Regions from separate parts of the Pseudoalteromonas aliena SW19 genome, predicted to be linked through region 2. Evidence: predicted binding sites of a transcription regulator. Region 2 holds the regulator's gene; each other region holds the start of a gene.
What was found. The regulator LexA, encoded in region 2, represses DNA repair genes until DNA is damaged. The targets are predictions, from matches to a motif close to TACTGTATNNNNATACAGTA.

Region 1 (6,451 bases), on a different contig from region 2:
AGCATAAGATTTTTGGCTCAATAAAAGGGATGATAATAACTTTTAATTGAACAAACTATTAGAACATATCAAATTAAAATCTGGCTCATCACTGGACAACTATGTATGAATACCGCAAGTCAGCGGCGTGCTGGCGGTGTTTTTGCGTCTATTTTGTGACAAGTGCGACAGTGCTAGCCGCCTGATTTAGGTTCTTGTTAGGCAAGGACTTCAACTGAACTGAAACCTGCCTAGTTAATGATTTAGCGCTATTAATGATTTCTGATACACTTGTCATTAATATTTCAGCTGTTCTCTTATTACAAAATGCAACCAGACACCTATTGCCCAATGCTTCTGCAGCCTTGATTTCATTCTTAATAATTAGAATGGGTGTCATCCTAATCCTACTATCATCCTAATCCTACTACCCTATATCATGCGCTAGCTACAGTGGGCCTTAGCTGTACCTACTATAGGCTTATAAAGTGATATGGCAGGACTTATGTTATCAATGGGGCTTGGTAGAACAGCACACCGCGTCAATTAGGGTTGTATCAAGTGATCATTAATTTTAGTTACTTCGGTCGCTTTCTTTCCTTTTTGTTGCCGCAGACTTTATCCTAAGTCATAATCTAATGCTTTATTTAAACGTGGAATTTTTATGAACTGGCTTGCGCAATTACCCACCCAACGTACACCCTGGCTTTTATTCACCGCTATTGTTTTTTTACTTGAAGTTACTGCCCTATTCTTTCAATACCAAATGGGGCTGGCGCCATGCATAATGTGTATTTATCAACGTACTGCGGTGTTAGGATTGCTTGCAGCTGGTATTGTTGGCTCAATTAATCCAAACAGTAAAGTAACGCGTGTTATTGCCTATTCAATCTGGGGAGTATCAAGTATTTGGGGCTATTTAATCGCACGCGAACATATCGATATGCAAACAACCACAGATCCTTTTGCATTTAGCTGCGAGTTTGAGCCAAACTTCCCGTCGTTTATGCCTTTGCATGAATGGATCCCTCACTTTTTTCAAGCGACGGGTGATTGCGGAAATATAGATTGGCAGTTTGCGGGTTTGAGTATGCCTGCTTGGATGGAAATTATATTTGGATTATTTGCTATTACATTTTTTATCGTAATAACAGGTCGCCTAATGTTAAAAAGAACGGTTTAGTCATTATGTTTACTTTTTTTTCTAGTCAACTTACAGAACTAAAGCATTTAAAAATACGCGACAGGCAAGCTGTTATCGCTGATTCATTAACGATGCTTTCACCTTCTGAACGCGTATTGCTTCGTATTATAAAATTGTTGTTACTCAGCCCACTATTTTTAATATTTACAGTATTTAAAGGTTGGATCCTAATACCATTTTTAATCCTTGGCGGACTTTGCTACCCCTTATTAACAACACCAATAGAAATTAACTTCGCTAAAAAAAATCTCAGTGAAGCATTAAAACATTATGATAAGGGCGCTTAAGCGCCCTTTATGCTTATTAGTTTAACAATAAAAAACCTATTTACAGCTCAAACACGACTAACACATTATTAAATATATTTAGTCAAAGGCCAATACGGTTTAATAGGACTTAAAGCTTAACTTTTCCCTCCAACTTAGTCATTAGCTTTTTACCAATCCCCTTAACTTTAGTTAAATCATCTATAGAAGTGAATTCACCATTTTTATCTCTATACTCAACGATTGCCTCGGCTTTCTTATTGCCAATTCCTGGTAATTTCGTTAGTAAACTCGCATCTGCTTTATTTATACTAATGGCTTCAAATTGCGGTATCTGTTGAGTAATTTCAGATAACTGAGCATAAATATTAGTTGCAGGGAGTAAACACAATAAACTTACAAGCAATAAGCTGTTAAATATTTTCATTTTGGCTTCCTTGAATTCTGTTCGAACATTGTTTAAATTTTGCTTAGGAAACATTCAATAAATAAAGTGCTAGAATTAGTCACTTAAAGAATAACTAAGCGCATTATCACTACTATCCGAAATCCTGTAATGCAGCGGGTAAAACAAGTGATTGCTTAACTAAAGTAAAATTACCGTTTTTTGTCAAATTTAGAACGAACTGAAAATAATAAGAGAAACTTGCAAATTACATCACAAACCATTACTGTACATAAAAACAGTAAACTAATGGTTTTTATAAACCACATTGCCACGCAAGCTTGCAGGAGAAATCATGGCTGTTGTTGTTAAATATGTTGTAGAACGAAACGGAGTTGAGCGCATGACGTTTACTACTAAAAAAGAAGCTGATGCCTATGACAAAATGCTCGATATAGCAGAGTCACTTGAGCTAATGCTCGAAAAAGTAGATGTACCGTTAAGTGAGCAACAAATAGAGTCACTGGCCCTGGAAATAGCAAAGAGCAAAGATGACTTTATGGCTGTATTGAAAGGCGCAAAAGATCCTGTGCCGGCTAAAGTCTCAGAAAAAAGTAAAAAAACAGATAATGTTGCTTCGATCAAAAATAGCGACGAAAAACAAGTAAGCTAAAAAAGCATTAAATAAAAAAGGGAGCAACTTAGTTGCTCCCTTTTTTATCACTTAATCCAACTTAAATTAGCTATTTAAAGCTCTTTTTCTACCTCATCAAATAATATTGTTATATCTTCTGCAGGCTCACTTGTTACTAAACTTACAGCGACAATAGCAATACTCGATAAAATAAAGCCAGGTACTATTTCATACATAAAGCTACTTAAGCTCTTGCCATCAATAGTAAATGGACCGTAGATCCAAATAAGTACTGTAAATGCACCCACCAGCATACCGGCTAAAGCACCAGCAAAGTTCATACGTTTCCAATAAAGACTAAACAACACCAATGGACCAAATGCAGCTCCAAACCCTGCCCATGCATTACTAACTAAGTCTAAAATAGAGCTATCTCGGTCATAGGCTAAGTAGATAGCGAACAGTGCCACAATAGCTACACTAATTCGGCCAACGGTTACCAATTCAAAATCGCTAGCATCTTTACGTAAAAATGTTTTATATAAATCTTCTGTCAAAGAGCTTGAACTAACTAATAACTGTGAAGAAATTGTACTCATAATAGCCGCTAAAATTGCAGCTAATAAAAAGCCAGCAATCAAAGGGTGAAATAGTAGCTCTGAAAGAATTAAGAAAATAGTTTCAGGGTCTTTCACTACAATGTTATTTTCATAAGTATATGCGGCACCAAATATACCTGTAGCAACAGCACCAACGGCGGCAACAATCATCCATGTCATACCAATACGACGAGCCGTTGGCATGTCTTTAACACTGCGTACTGACATAAAACGGACAATAATATGAGGTTGTCCAAAATAACCTAATCCCCATGCCATTGCTGAAATAATACCTAGTGTTGAGCCTGCACCAATCCAACTAAGCATATCTGGATTAACACTGTTTAGGGTCGATTCTAGTGGTTGTTCTAGCAATGAGTAGGCAACAGTAGGCACTAAGATAAGCGCAATAAACATGATACAGCCTTGCACAAAATCAGTTAGGCTCACAGCTAAAAATCCACCAAACAAAGTATACAAAACAACAACACCCGTGGTGACGTATAAACCCATTTCATAGCTTAGGCCAAATGAGCTTTCAAATAATTTACCGCCAGCAACAACTCCCGAAGAAGTATAAAGTGTGAAGAACACAATAATCACAACAGCAGAAACAACACGTAATAAGTTTGATTTATCATTAAAGCGATTAGAAAAGTAATCTGGAATGGTAATCGAGTCATTTGCTTTTTCGGTATAAACTCTTAGTCGAGGGGCTACCAGAAAGTAGTTTAACCAAGCACCTGCAATTAAGCCAATTGCTATCCACGTACTACTAAACCCAGTTACGAACATTGCACCAGGTAGGCCCATTAATATCCAACCACTCATGTCTGAAGCACCAGCTGAAAGCGCAGCTACACTTGGTGATAAATTCCTGCCTCCTAGCATATAGCCGGAAACATCGCTCGTAGATTGTTTATATGCATATAGTCCTATACCCAACATTACAACAAAGTATAACGTCAGTGAAATAATCATTCCTGTTTCCAAATTAGCCTCCGCACAATTATTAATAACAGGCTTTTGATCCGAATATTGACTCTTAATATTTTATAATAAAGACAGTATTAGGATAAAAGCTATTCGTAATGACTATAACATGCCTAATACGCAAATCTCCAACTTGTTGCCTTTTCTGATTTAAAAACATTCACGTTGTACGCTTTTAAATCAAACCATTAGATCCCGTTAATTTTTGAAAAGCGTATTACAAAGTTACCACTCTTTATAAAATAAAGAGCAATGTGTAACGCTCAGCAAAAACGCTTCAAGGAGTGATAAACGTGTTTAACCACAAGGGTGTGATAAATAAAATGTAAATATAACGCTTAAGCTTGGCTACACCTCATTCAACACATGAATTTATAAACTTCACTTTTTTAAATTGAAAATAATTTTAAAGCCCTATTTATCCTAATAATTCACTTGGTTTATAAGTATAATTTACTAGGGCGTGTTGACCTTTCGTGATTAATTTTGCAGCAGACTGTTTGGTATTTGGGCAAGGCAGAGCCTATGTAGTGTGGTTATTCCCCATAAATAGGCGATAACGCAGCATAAATGCCAAACATGCGCTGCCCTTTGAGCTCGATCTAGGGACGATTAACTCTTTGTTACTCGGTTTTTACTTATTCTTTCTAGGGACGATTAACTCTTTGTTGCTCGGTTTTTACTTAGCCCACTAGGTTACAAACCTCGCGCCGCGATTAAATCGCCCCTAGATTGAACAAATTTCAATCTACACAGGTCAACACGCCCTAATACTAAACATTTACATAATGCTATTTTGAATGTTTTACCATATATTATTACACTAATTACTATCTCTACTCATACGGAATGTTTATGTATTTTTATGCTGCACGCCAGCCTATTTTAAACCGCAACAAAGAGCTTATTGGTTACGAGCTTTTATTTCGTGATGGTGTAGACAACGTATTTCCCAACATAGATGGAGATGAAGCAACAACACGCTTAATCGAAGGCAGCCAATTTAACTTTGGTCTAGAAGATTTAACAGACAATAAACCAGCATATATAAATTTCACTTTAGAAACACTGCTAAAAGGTTACCCAACAATACTTGGTAAAGACGCTATCGTTGTTGAAATTTTAGAAACAATCCAGCCTGGTAAGCGTCTACTCGCTATTGTTAAAGATTTAAAAGGCAAAGGCTACACTCTGGCATTGGACGATTATACTCACCAACCAGTTTGGCGGCATTTTTATCCATTTATCGATATTATTAAAATCGACTTTTTAACGTTAGATACCAACAATATTCACGACATTATTGCTGACTTAAAACAATATCCGCATATCAAATTACTTGCTGAAAAAGTAGAAACCCATGAAATGTATAATTTAGCTTTAAAGCTCGGGTTTGATTATTTTCAAGGGTTTTTCTTTTCAAAGCCTGAAATGGTTCAAAGCAAAGCATTACCGCCATCTGAAATGGCATTAGCTGAGTTACTTTATGAAACCTCAAGCGTTGAAATCAATTTACAAAAGATTACGGATGTATTTGAACGCGACGTAAATTTATCATATAAATTGCTGCGTTATTCTAATTCAGCTGCATTTGCAAAACGCGCTGAAGTAAACACTATTAAGCAAGCACTTATCATACTCGGTGCAAATGAAATAAAAAAACTACTCTCTTTATTATTTGCAGCACAAATCTCTGCTAATAAACCCGTAGAGCTGCTTCGGTTGTCACTTACTCGTGCTCGCTTCGCCGAGTTGCTCGCAATATCTCATGGACAGTTTAAAGATACTGGCATGGCCTTTTTGACCGGTATGATGTCATTAATGGATGCTATTTTAGATCAAAGCATGGAAAGCGTAATGAGTAAGTTACCGCTGTCTGATGAAATAAAAGCGGCGTTGCTCAAAAATGAAGGGCTACTCGCTAAATACTTAAACCTAGTAAAATATTACGAGCAAGCTAATTGGCCAGCAGCAAACGAAATGACTAAGGAGCTAAATCTAGGAGGCAAAGTGCCCGATGCCTATCACGAAGCGCTTGGTTGGGTGAGCGAGCAAATGCAGTTGATAGTTAACGAAAAATAAATAACCTGAACTCTGGTTAAGATATTTACTAATATATTGAATCATAATGATATTTAAATTTATTTTTCTCTAGGGCGTGTTGAACTTTGTGGATTGAAATTTGTTCAATCTAGGGGCGATTTAATCGCGGCGCGAGATTTGTAACCTAGTGGGCTAAGTAAAAACCGAGTAAAAAAGAGTAAATAGCCCCTAGGAAGAACCCTTTGGCAGCGTCTTTTTGGTATTAATGCTGCGTTATCGCCTATTTATGGGGAATAACCACACTACATAGGCTCTGCCTTGCCTAAATACCAAACAGACTGCTGCAAA
Region 2 (6,451 bases):
CCGGAGGTGTAGAAAAAGTATGATACGGGGCTGGTGAGTCAACTTCCCACTCAAGCCCTTCTGCCCCATCCCATACTTTTGCAGGTACTTTATCGCCACCACGAGCACATTTAATTACAACAGCCACAAACAGCAATTGCGATAAGCCAAAGGCAAAACCACCAATACTTATGATTGCGTTAAAATCGGCAAATTGCAGTGCATAATCAGGAATACGACGCGGCATACCAGCAAGTCCTACAAAGTGCATAGGAAAAAACAGTACATTGACGCTCACCAGTGATAACCAAAAATGCCATTTAGCTAAGGTGATATTAAACATATTGCCCGTCCACTTAGGCAGCCAATAATAAGCGCCCGCCATAATCGAGAATATCGCACCGGTTACTAATACATAGTGAAAATGCGCTACAACAAAGTAAGTATCGTGATATTGAAAATCAGCAGGTGTAATGGCTAACATCAACCCAGAAAAGCCACCTAGGGTAAACAATACAATAAAGGCAATACTAAATAGCATGGGTACCTCAAAACTTATTGAACCCTTCCACATAGTGGCAACCCAGTTAAATACTTTGACCCCAGTGGGCACAGATATAAGCATTGTGGCGTACATAAAAAACAATTCACCTGCTACAGGCATCCCCGTGGTAAACATATGATGCGCCCAAACAATAAAGCTCAGCAGCGCAATCGAGGATGTGGCATACACCATAGAGGCATAACCAAAGAGTTTTTTACGCGAGAAAGTAGGCACTATGGTCGATATAATACCGAACGCTGGCAAAATCATGATGTACACTTCTGGGTGACCAAAAAACCAGAAAATATGCTGAAACATCACCGGATCACCGCCACCTGCGGCATCAAAAAAGCTGGTCGCAAAGTACTTATCGGTAAGCACCATAGTTACAGCCCCTGCAAGTACGGGCATTACCGCAATTAATAAAAAGGCAGTAATTAACCATGTCCATACAAATAGGGGAAGCTTCATCCATGTCATGCCTGGAGCACGTAAATTAACTATGGTGACAATGACATTAATAGCCCCCATAATTGAACTTATTCCCATTATATGTACGGCAAATACAAACAACGCCGTATTGTCATTACTGTAAGTTGTAGAGAGCGGAGCATAAAAAGTCCAGCCAAATGCAGGACCACCACCGGGCATAAATAACGATGCTAATAAAATTAAAAACGCAAACGGTAAAATCCAAAAACTCCAGTTATTCATTCTTGGTAGTGCCATATCAGGTGCACCAATCATCAGCGGCACCATCCAATTGGCAAGGCCAGTAAAGGCTGGCATTACTGCACCAAATACCATAATTAAACCGTGTACGGTGGTCATTTGATTAAAAAAGTGGGGATCAACCAACTGTAAACCTGGTTGAAATAATTCAGCCCTAATCACCATGGCCATTGCGCCACCAATTAAAAACATGGTCAGCGAAAATATTAAATATAAACTACCTATATCTTTATGATTGGTTGTATAAAGCCAGCGTTTAAATCCTTTTGCAGGGTGATGTGCATGATGCGCTTCATCGGCGTTAGGTTGTTCTACTATGCTACTCATTAGTTCGCCTCCACTTTGGCATCAAGTGCTGTCTGTATTTGACTCGGCTGAATAACATCACCCGTATCGTTACCCCATGCATTACGCTTATAAGTAATAACTGCTGCTAATTGCTTTATAGATAACTGTTTTGCAAAGGCTTGCATTGCAGTGCCTGGGCGGCCATGAATAATTATATCAATGTGATCTTTAATATCCCCTAATACAATTGGACTCCCTTTAAGTGCAGGAAATACACCTGGTAATCCCATGCCCGTAGGCTGATGGCACGCTGCACAATTAGCCATATATACTTGTTCACCCAAAGTCATTAACTCATCTTTAGGTAACGTTTGATCAAGCAGTGCGGCATCTGCCAGCGCAGCTTTCTGCTTAGCCTGCTTTGCATCTACCAACCAGGTTTTAAAATCGGATTCTGATTTTGCAACTACAACCACAGGCATAAAACCATGATCTTTACCGCACAGCTCAGCGCATTGACCCCGGTAAATCCCTTCTTCGTTTATATTGGTCCATGTTTCGTTTATAAACCCAGGATTTGCGTCTTTTTTGACGGCAAAATCGGGCACCCACCACGAGTGAATAACATCGTCTGAGGTCATTAAAAAACGTACTTTTTGGTTTATAGGCAGTACCAGTGGTTTATCTACCTCAAGTAAATAGTTAGGGTTTTTCTGTGCAAGATTAGCAATTTCGTCTTGAGGAGTAGAAAGCATTGAGTAAAACTCAACGTCTTCACCCATGTATTCGTAATGCCATTTCCATTGCGATCCTGTAATTTTAATAGTGAGATCAGCCTTACTGGCATCTTCCATTGCAATTAGAGTTTTAGTGGCCGGTATAGCCATAGCAATTAAAATAACAAACGGAATAGCAGTCCAAAGTATTTCTACTTTCGTGCTTTCGTGAAATTGAGCAGGCACTGCTCCTTTAGATTTGCGGTGATGAATGAGTGCCCAAAACATAATGGCAAACACGATTACCCCAATCACACAACATATGAAAAATATAGTCATGTGCAGCTGATAAACATTATTACTTATATCAGTTACGCCTTTACGCATATTAAATTGGCTATTTGCCAACACTTGCTGCGGAAAAACAAACAGTATAAGCCACAAGGTAGAGCTCAATTTACCCATGTGACGACTCCTTTGATGCTGTTGCGAGTGCAAAGCGAAGAGGCATACGGCTTAAACGCCAATTCGTTATTTTTATTTTTGTATTAATACCCTCGTCCTTATTAAACAATAGGTATTACACTGCGCTAACCAAGGTTTTATTGTAAATATGTGTATTCTCAAAACTAAAAACAATGAGTTACTGTTAGCCCAGCCCATTAATAATTAGCTAAAGATTAACCAACAAGCAAGTTTTAGTATGAAAATTAAACAAATGATATTAACGGATTAGCAAAAAAACATGTCACTTTTAAAATTTTAAAATGATGCGAACTGAGTTTTGATAGGGGTTACAAATAACATAAGGGGATAAAAGAGGAGTGCAATAAAAATTATTTAGTAAGGAGCCTTGTAACTAAAAATGCGTACTAAAAAGCACGCATTTATAAAATCAGTAATTTAACACTGCATTAAATTAGTGAGTTATTTAATGCGCTAGAATGATCATGTTTTTACTAAAATTGGTATTACATCCAATCAGCGTTACGAATAACCCCAACAGCCAAACCTTCAATATTAAAAGATTCGTTTTCTAAATCGACTTCAATTGCTGAAAAATCATCATTTTCAGCATGCAGCAGTACTTTTCGACCTGCTTTTTCAAAGCGCTTTACAGTTACATCATCATCAACACGTGCAACTACAACTTGCCCATTTTCAGCAACTTGAGTTTTATGCACCGCCAATAAGTCGCCATCCATAATACCTATATCTTTCATGCTCATACCGTTAACACGCAGTAAAAAATCGGCAGCAGGTTTAAACATTAATGGATCAATTTTACAATGACTTTCAACATGCTCTTGCGCCAAAATAGGCTCACCGGCCGCTACTCGGCCAATTAGAGGCAAACCTAATTGCTCAGGTTCTTCTTCTTCAACAAGTTGAATACCTCGGCTTGCGCCTGGCTTCATTTTAATAACACCTTTTTTTGCAAGTGCTTTTAGATGCTCTTCTGCAGCATTGGCACTTTTAAAACCTAGTGTTTGTGCAATCTCTGCACGTGTAGGGGGCATACCAGTGTCTTTAATAAAAACTTTAACTAATTCGAGTATTTGAGCTTGGCGCTTCGTTAATGGTCGCATATAACTGGTTTTCCATACAGTACATTTAACTGTGAGTATATACAGTTAAATAAAAATCGCAAATTTAAATTAAGCTAAACAAACTATGCGATTACCAGCTAATAGCGTTTGTTTTTCATAATTAATAAATCCCCTTTCACACTTACAAAAACAAAATCTGGTTACATAAATTAAACAAGTGTATTTTTATATTTACAATAATAGTCATATTAAACACACCTCAATGTTAATGGGTTGAAAACAGCTTATTAACATGTACACTTTATAAGAACAAAATAAATTCAAAAGGATTATCAAATGAAAAAATACTCACCATTATTTATTGGCCTACTGTTCAGTGGTTATACGCACGCTCAAGTTCCACTTTTTGAAGTTCAATACTCTAACATTTCACAAAGCATGACTGCACAAGCAAGTACTCAATCTCAATTTGGGCAACCACTTTTTGAACTAAGCAGCAACACAGATGCTTTTTTCTTACCTATTAAAGGTAATAATATTGAGTTTATTAAAAGCACAACAAGCTCATCAGCAACAGGTAGTCTAATTTGGGTTGGTAAAAGCTTAGATGGTGACGAAGTTACACTCATCAAATCGGAAAAAGGGATTTCTGGTACGGTAAAAGTAGGCGAACATGTTTACAAATTACAACCAAATAAACACTCTGGTCATAACTTCATTGAACTGGATCCAGCAAAACAACCTGCTGAGCATGCACCCGATTATAAGCAATCTAGCAATAGCAACATAGCTTCAATCAGTGAGCAAATTTTAACGGCACAAAATTACCAAACAGCAATGGCTAGCAATGCACAAAGCGATATTAGCTTATTAGTTTTATATACGCCTGCAGCTGCGCAAAAATCGGGGGATATAAATAGCTTAATTGATCTTGCTGTTGTCGAGACCAACCAAGGTTATCAAAACTCAGGCGTTAACGCTGTTGTTAGCGTAGCTCATGTAAGCCAAATTAATTACACTGAAGCTACAAACTCAGGGACTGATTTAAACCGCTTAGCCGCTAAAAATGATGGCTATATGGATGAAGCCCATACATTACGCGATCAATACGGTGCTGATGTAGTCATATTAGTGAATGATGTAAACGGCTACTGTGGTCAGGCAAAAGCCATTGGTGCAAATGCGAATAGCGCTTTTGCTATGGTCGATTATGACTGTGCAACGGGTTATTACTCTTTTGGTCATGAAATTGGACATTTACAAGGCGCTCGTCATAACCCTGAAAACGATCCATCAACATCTCCATATTCATTTGGACATGGCTATCAGCAACCTCAATCGCAATGGCGTTCAGTAATGGCGTATAATTGCACCAATAATTGTACCCGCATTAATTACTGGTCGAACCCAAACAAATCATACAATGGTGATGTAATGGGAACTTTAGCAGAACATGACAATGCAAGAGTATTAAATTTAACAAATCCAACTATTGCAAACTTTAGATCTTCAACCCCCCCGCCAACAAATGATAATGTACTACAAAATAATCAACCGATTACAGTTAGTGGCGCTAGAAATAGCGAACAGTTGTTTACTTTTGCAGTGCCAAATGGGGCGACGCAAGTTACATTCACAACCTCAGGTGGTAGTGGTGATGTTGATCTACATGTAAAATACAACGCAATTGCATCGAGTAATAACTTTGATTGCCGTCCTTATAAAAACGGAAATAGCGAAAGTTGTAGCGATACTCGTACTGGTAATTACTCTATTATGCTCAAAGGTTTTAATGCCTTTAATAATGTAGAACTAGTCGCTAGTTACCAATAAAAAATATAGCTAATGTAAGCAAGCGTCAAGGTATGGCGACTTGCTTATACCAATTTTATTAAAAACATGATCATTAATTTAATGCAATTGGTATTAAACTTAGTTTAAAGCAAATTCACATTTTACAAATGTCACTCACTTCGCTTAATTATAAATCGCCATTACTCAGCTTTATAATCACCCTTTTTACGAATAACAACATTATCTAAAGTTGTTAATGGCTGTTTCGCACGACAAACATTCAATTTAGCCTTATGATAATCTTAAATTTATGAAAATTTAAACGATATTTTAAGTAGCCTGAACTCTGGTTAAGATATTTACTAATATATTGAATCATAGTGATATTTAAATTTATTTTTCTCTAGCCAGAGATTTTCAGTGAAAACAAGGCAAACTTGCGCGTCAATAGCTGGCCTATTGCAAGTAAGTTCAACGTAGTTAGCGCTGAAAATAGCAGCTTGAGATAGATTTATTATCCAGATCTCAGGTTAAGTAACCTGAACTCTGGTTAAATACCAATTAGAAGGAGCGGTTATGAGTATTTGGTATCAACCTATTACTTTAGAGTTTTGCAAACAACTAGACGAAGGCATTAGTGGCCAAGGCACACTCATGAAAACCATGGGCATTGAAATATCTGAAATTGGTGAAGACTATTTAGTAGCAACCATGCCAGCCATACCTGAGCACCACAATCCAATGGGTATGGTACATGGCGGCGCCAATGTAGTGCTTGCCGAAACGGTAGCAAGTTATGCAGCTAACTTTGTAGTCGACTTCACTAAGTTTTATTGTGTTGGGCAAGA
Region 3 (6,451 bases), on a different contig from region 2:
CCAGAACGTATTGGCATATATGGTCATAGTTACGGTGGTTACATGGCGCTTATGACAATGTTTAAAGCAGGTGACTACTTTAAAGCCGGCGTATCGGGTGCTCCAGTAACCGATTGGGCATTGTATGATACGCACTACACTGAGCGCTATTTAGGACACCCTGACACAAACGCAAAAGGCTATGAAGCCAGTGCTGTTTTTCCATATACAGACGGCTTAAAAGGCCCATTGATGATCTACCACGGTATGGCTGACGATAACGTTTTATTTACCCATGCCACAAAGCTATTTAAACAATTGCAAGATAACGAAAAGCAGTTTGAAATGATGACCTACCCAGGCTCTAAACACAGCTTACGCGGTAAGCAAGTGCAAACACATTTACATAAAACCATTACAAATTTCTTTAATCGTCATTTTGATGTTGAATAACTGGAAAATTTGAAAAGTAGACTAAAGGCTGATTGATAAATCAGCCTTTTTTTTGTCTTATAGAGTGCTAAGCATAGATTTAACTTTCTTTTTAACTATGCTTATTATATGCACTTGCAGTGCGCACTTATCGAGGATGAATGTATGCCCAACCTACGCCGCTTTAGTATATTTCAACGCTTTTATTTATTAGTAGGTGTTGTGGTAATTGGACTTGTTGTATTGAGTATATCAAGCTTAACTCATCAATATAGTTCACTTAAAAACGAACAACATATCAAAACACAAAATGTAGTTGAAACGGCTTACAGCATTATTGAGCACTTTTATACGCTTGAGAAGAATAATGAACTCACTCAACAACAAGCACAGTCACAAGCATTACATACAATTAGTGCACTTCGGTACGACAAAACCAACTACTTTTGGATAAACGATTACCAACCAAATATGGTAATGCATCCTATTAAACCAGCCCTAGATGGTAAAAACTTAACAAATAATAAAGACCCCGACGGTAAAACACTATTTGTTGATATGGTTAATATAGTTAAGCGTGATGGTGAAGGTTTTATACCGTATAAATGGCCTAAGCCCGGAAAAGAGCAGCCAGTTGATAAAATTGCGTTTGTAAAAGGGTTTAACCAATGGCAATGGATCATTGGCTCGGGTGTGTACCTTGACTCGATTGATGAGGCATTTAGCGAACAACGTAATCTAATAGTCATCAGTGCAATCATTATGATTACTGCGGTTATTTTACTTAGCTACTTTATAGGTAAGAGTATTTTAACTCCAACCCGCTTAGCTGCCGATATGATGAAAGATATTTCACAAGGAGAAGGCGATTTAACACGTACGCTAAATGAGTCTGGTAATGACGAAATTTCAGAGTTATCTCACTCTTTTAACTTATTTATATTGAAAATGCGAGAGTCGCTTATTCATGTTTCGCAAAGTGCGTACGATGTAAGCGAGCATGCACATACTGTTGACGAATCAAGTAAAACGAGTCATTCGTTTATTGAGCTTCAAAACGATAGCTCAACGCAAGTCGCTGCCGCTATGGAGCAAATGACTCACCAAATACACGATGTGAGCCGTAATGCTGAAGCTGCTGAACAAGCTGCAAATGAGGCCGCTCATAATGCATCAACAGGTAAAAGTGTGGTGGCAACAACGATTACCGCAATAAAAACTCTTTCGACTAATATAGAAACTGTAAGCCGCGTTACTGAGGATTTAGCAAACGAAAGTAATAACATAGGTTCGGTCCTTGATGTGATTCGAAGCATTTCGGAGCAAACAAACCTGTTGGCACTTAATGCTGCAATAGAGGCTGCACGTGCGGGCGAACACGGTCGAGGTTTTGCTGTTGTTGCCGATGAGGTACGAACACTGGCGAGTCGCACAGGGCAAAGCACTGATGAAATTCAAACAATGATAACAAAATTACAAGAAGGTGCTAAAGCCGCTGTAGAAGCTGTAAAATCAAGCCAAACGCTTTCACTGTCAACGGTTGAGCAAGCATCGTCAGCAAATACTTCACTAGATGAAATAGAAAGACTGGTATCAGTGATCACTGAAATGAATAGCCAGATAGCACGCGCTACAGAGCAACAAACACAAGCCGCCGATGAGGTTAATTTACGTATTAACGACTTATCCCATTCAACAAGCGAATCGCTTGATAATACCAAACAGCTAACAGGCGCTAGTAATAAGCTAAAACAAAGTAGCATATCGCTATCAACTGTTGTTAAACGATTTAAGTTAGATTGATTTTTAAATAATAAAAAGCCCTGAAAACAGGGCTTTTTTACGTGCTAAATTAAAGCTGGTTTACAACTACAAACAATAAAGAGCAAATAAGCTCGTCACTGATGCAGCCGTTGGTTTACCGTGCTGCCAATCACCACCTTCAACACCGCTACCCGCAATATCCATATGTACATAAGGCAGAGGTTGTTCAGAGTCGTTACCATGCTTATCTAATCCGCCAACAATAGCCATAAATGCCATCGGAAATTGATGCCCACGCGCAGTAACTGCAGACGCTGCGTTATTACTAGAGAGTACATCGTCAGCAAGTGTGCGCGGTTTGATAAAGTCGTAATCTTCACGGCGTGAGCGCGATACTTCTGCGCCATCGGCCCATAGGTCACCACAGTCAGCTATTTGACGTGAAATACCAGCGCTACGAGCAGGACCATTTTCAACATAAGCTCCATAAGGTCCCATTGCACGAGCTGCGTGGCCTGTTAATGTAGCCACAGTAAATAGCGTTGGATTGATTTCACCCTTAGCCAAATCTTTCATTTCACTAAGTAAGTCGCCCATTGCTAAGCGCCCTTCTGCATCGGTATTACCAATACGTACACGTATACCTTCGCGGCTAGTGATAATTTCATCTGGTACAAAACAATCCGAACCAATAGAATTACGAACAACGGCTAAATAAGCGATGACTTTAACGCCTTTAGGCTGAAAATCAGCAACGGCTTTCATAAAGCCCGCAACAGATGCTGCGCCACCTTTATCGCGGCTCATACCTGCCATATAACCGCCTACTTTTAAATCGGCACCACCTGTGTCATACACCAGGCCTTTACCAACAAACATAAGTGTTCGCGTAATTTCGCCACTTGGTACATATTCAAGCTTAACAACGCGTGGATGATGGCGCTCTACAGCGTACGATGCACGAGCAACAGTGCTTAACATTGGGTAATTTTTATCAATCGCTGCAATATCATCAATCACGTCAACGGCAATATTTGAGCCTTTAAATAAATCAACGCAGTAATCAGCAAAGCGTGGTGGAGCCATACGCTCAGGCTCAGTACCACACAAATCACGTGCAGCGTATTGACCTGCTGCAATTGCATTAACAGCGTTAATTGTTTGCTCATTTGCGCCAACTAAACCGATATTTGTTATAGGTTCAATACTCTCACCATGAAACTCACGTGCTTCTAACGGCTGCCACAATGCTTGGCAAGCACCTAAATAAGCAACTTCCAGCGCATGTTGGTAACGGCTATCAGCATTTAAGTTTGGTAAAAATAATGCAGGATTAACACTGCCCGACGCCTTCGCTTCGTTAATTGCAAGTTTAGCGGCATCAAAATAACGGCGTACGTCGTCGTAATCTCTATTTAAAGGACCCGTTGGCGCAAGAATCACTCTTTTATTTTCAATTACTAATAAAGTAATTTGCTTACCAATACGAGAATCAACTTTTGATTGTGCTAAAACAGCATCTCGTAGTGGATTGTTTGGTAATTGAGAAAAATCATCACTGATAATGATTAATGCATCATGAGATGTACATTCAAGGCTAGCACTTACTGGCTGAGCCAACACGGCTTGTGGATATGCCATAAATAAAGGTCCTGTTAAAAAACATAAGCCTCTATTATCGTCGATTTAAATATTGAAGACCAGCAAGCTGCGACAAGCATTTAGTTTAATTGCTTGTTTATTGGCAACTTGCAGTTACAGGCTTTGCCACTTAATCGAGAATACTAAGCTGTAAATTATGCTCTGGCTGGTTTTTTATACCCACGCCAAGACCTAAAAGCCTTACTGGCTGCTGCACACCTCGTTGATAAGCTTTAGTTAGTAACTGAGTAAAAATTTCAGTGTTTAATTGATGGTATGCCTGATCCGCAGAAGTCACTACAAAATTGGCAAATTTAACTTTAACGCTCAGTTTATTAATTCTGTTTTGTAATTGTTGTTTATCTAAACGTACCTTCAACTCCTCTAACAACTTAGGGAGTTGCTCTAGGCATTCTTGTAAGCTGTTTTTATTGTATTCATAAGTATGCTCAACACTTAACGATTTTCTAATTCGATTGGTAGAGACTTTACCAACATATTCACCCGCACACTTTTGATAAAGAGAAACACCAAAGTTACCTACATGCTGCTGCATCCAATTTACGCCTTTTTCGCGCACATCTTTGCCGGTGTATAACCCTTTTAAATTGAGTTTTTCGAGCGTTACTTTCCCCACCCCAGGAATTTTACCCAGTGGTAACTGCGCTAAAAAACCATCAACTTCATTGGGTAATACTACAAATTGCCCGTTGGGCTTATTTTCGTCACTCGCTATTTTGGCAATAAACTTAATTGGCGCAATCCCTGCTGATGCAGTCAGCCCAGTTGCATTGTAAATATCGGCTCTTATTTGTTGTGCAATAAGCGTAGCACTGCCTTTACAGGCGGCACTATTTGTTACATCAAGGTAAGCTTCATCAAGGGAAAGTGGCTCAATTAAATCTGTGTAGTGGTTAAATACTTCGCGTATTTGGTTTGAGGCCTCTTTATAAACAGCCATACGTCCGGATACAATCACTAAATCGGGGCATAATTGTTTAGCATGGTAATTAGACATGGCAGAGCGTACACCATATTCTCTAGCAAGGTAATTAGCGGTTGAAAGTACACCTCGCCGGCTATTACCGCCGATTGCCAACGGTACATTAGCAAGCTCAGGATTGTCGCGCATTTCTACTGCGGCGTAAAAACAATCCATATCTATGTGAATAAACTTTTTCATCGCCACAAAATAACTGTTTATTTATACAGTCATTATTATGCAAACACTTTTAATATGCAAGCGCCTAGCTAATCTAAAATGACTGCTTAAATCGCCTCGTTTTTTTAAAGCAATACAGCCAAAAAGCAAATTCAAGTAAAAACCCTGCGGCAAGTAAACACACTCCTACCGAGAGATTTCCCATTGCATAACAAATAAACGACATAATAAAAATTAAACATGCTAGAACCCAATTAACTACTTGTTGCATATGCGTTTCTCCTATTTATATAACATAACTGTAGACCTTAATTTAAATAGGCACAATGATTAGCTAAAAATGCCATATTAATTACCTTGAGGTCATAACTTCATATTGATAACCTAAGTGCTTTAAAATTAAGAGCTATAAGTTTATGCAAACGTTTAAAGATCAATATCCTATTCATACTGATATTACCGTAGCTTGGGCTGACATGGATGCCCTCCAACACGTTAATAACGTGGTTTACTTACGTTATTTTGAAATAGCTCGAATAGACTTTTTAAACAAAATAAACCTATTTGATACAATTACCCCAAGCGGTATTGGTCCAGTTATAAGCGAAAACAATGTGCGCTATAAACGCCCAGTTACTTTTCCAGATACACTTACTGTCGGTGTTACCATCACTGACATTAAAGAAGATCGCTTTATGATGAATTACACTGTATTTAGCCATGCACAAAATGCGATAACCACTACGGGTAATTCAAAAGTGGTTATGTTTGACTTTACAACAGGGCAAAAAGCGCTAATTACTGAGCCTCTTTTATCAGCTCTAACCACCCATGCTCAACCTAATAACTAAGGAAGTTTTATGCAATATAGTCCACTTGGTAGCAGTGGTGTAGACGTATCTCGAGTGTGTTTAGGCAGTATGACTTGGGGTTTACAAAATACTCAGCGCGATGCCGATGAACAAATAGCTTACGCACTCTCTAAAGGCGTCAATTTTATTGATACCGCCGAAATGTATGCGGTGCCGCCCTCTCCCGATACATATGGAAAAACAGAGCAAATTATTGGCGACTGGTTTTCACGTAATCAGCAAAAACGTAGCGATATAATTCTCGCCACAAAAATAGCGGGAAATGGCTTATCGTGGGTGAGAGGCGGCGGTAATATTACTCGTCAATCGGTTATTGAAGCTGTTGATGAGTCACTTAAACGCTTACAAACAGACTATATTGATTTATATCAGCTACATTGGCCCAATCGCTCTACGCCTCATTTTGGTAGGCAATGGCCTGGTATGCTTAAATTTACAAACGTAAATACACAAGAACATCAAGCTGGCATGCTGGATATTTTAGAAGGTTTAAACGACTGCGTAAAAGCCGGAAAAATTAAACACTGCGGTTTATCTGACGACACACCTTGGGGGATAAGCCAATTTTTAAACTTGGCAAAAGAGCATAATTTACCTCGTA

Region 1: the regulator LexA is predicted to act here: its motif matches at 2,119-2,138, upstream of PALI_RS12155 (YebG family protein).
Region 3: the regulator LexA is predicted to act here: its motif matches at 5,011-5,030, upstream of dinB (DNA polymerase IV).

What each region holds. Positions count from the first base shown of each region.
Region 1 is NZ_AQGU01000026.1:203,182-209,632, forward strand. Features, by position in the region: gene dsbB (disulfide bond formation protein DsbB) at 644-1,162, shown strand; gene PALI_RS12145 (DUF6170 family protein) at 1,168-1,470, shown strand; gene PALI_RS12150 (ComEA family DNA-binding protein) at 1,580-1,876, opposite strand; gene PALI_RS12155 (YebG family protein) at 2,190-2,507, shown strand; gene putP (sodium/proline symporter PutP) at 2,582-4,060, opposite strand; gene PALI_RS12165 (EAL and HDOD domain-containing protein) at 4,916-6,142, shown strand.
Region 2 is NZ_AQGU01000028.1:180,915-187,365, reverse strand. Features, by position in the region: gene ctaD (cytochrome c oxidase subunit I) at 1-1,582, opposite strand, end outside; gene coxB (cytochrome c oxidase subunit II) at 1,582-2,724, opposite strand; gene lexA (transcriptional repressor LexA) at 3,231-3,848, opposite strand; gene PALI_RS16035 (M12 family metallo-peptidase) at 4,146-5,642, shown strand; gene PALI_RS16030 (PaaI family thioesterase) at 6,180-6,451, shown strand, end outside.
Region 3 is NZ_AQGU01000027.1:375,331-381,781, reverse strand. Features, by position in the region: gene PALI_RS15120 (S9 family peptidase) at 1-432, shown strand, start outside; gene PALI_RS15115 (methyl-accepting chemotaxis protein) at 577-2,214, shown strand; gene PALI_RS15110 (M17 family metallopeptidase) at 2,281-3,816, opposite strand; gene dinB (DNA polymerase IV) at 3,947-4,999, opposite strand; gene PALI_RS15100 (acyl-CoA thioesterase) at 5,395-5,829, shown strand; gene PALI_RS15095 (aldo/keto reductase) at 5,839-6,451, shown strand, end outside.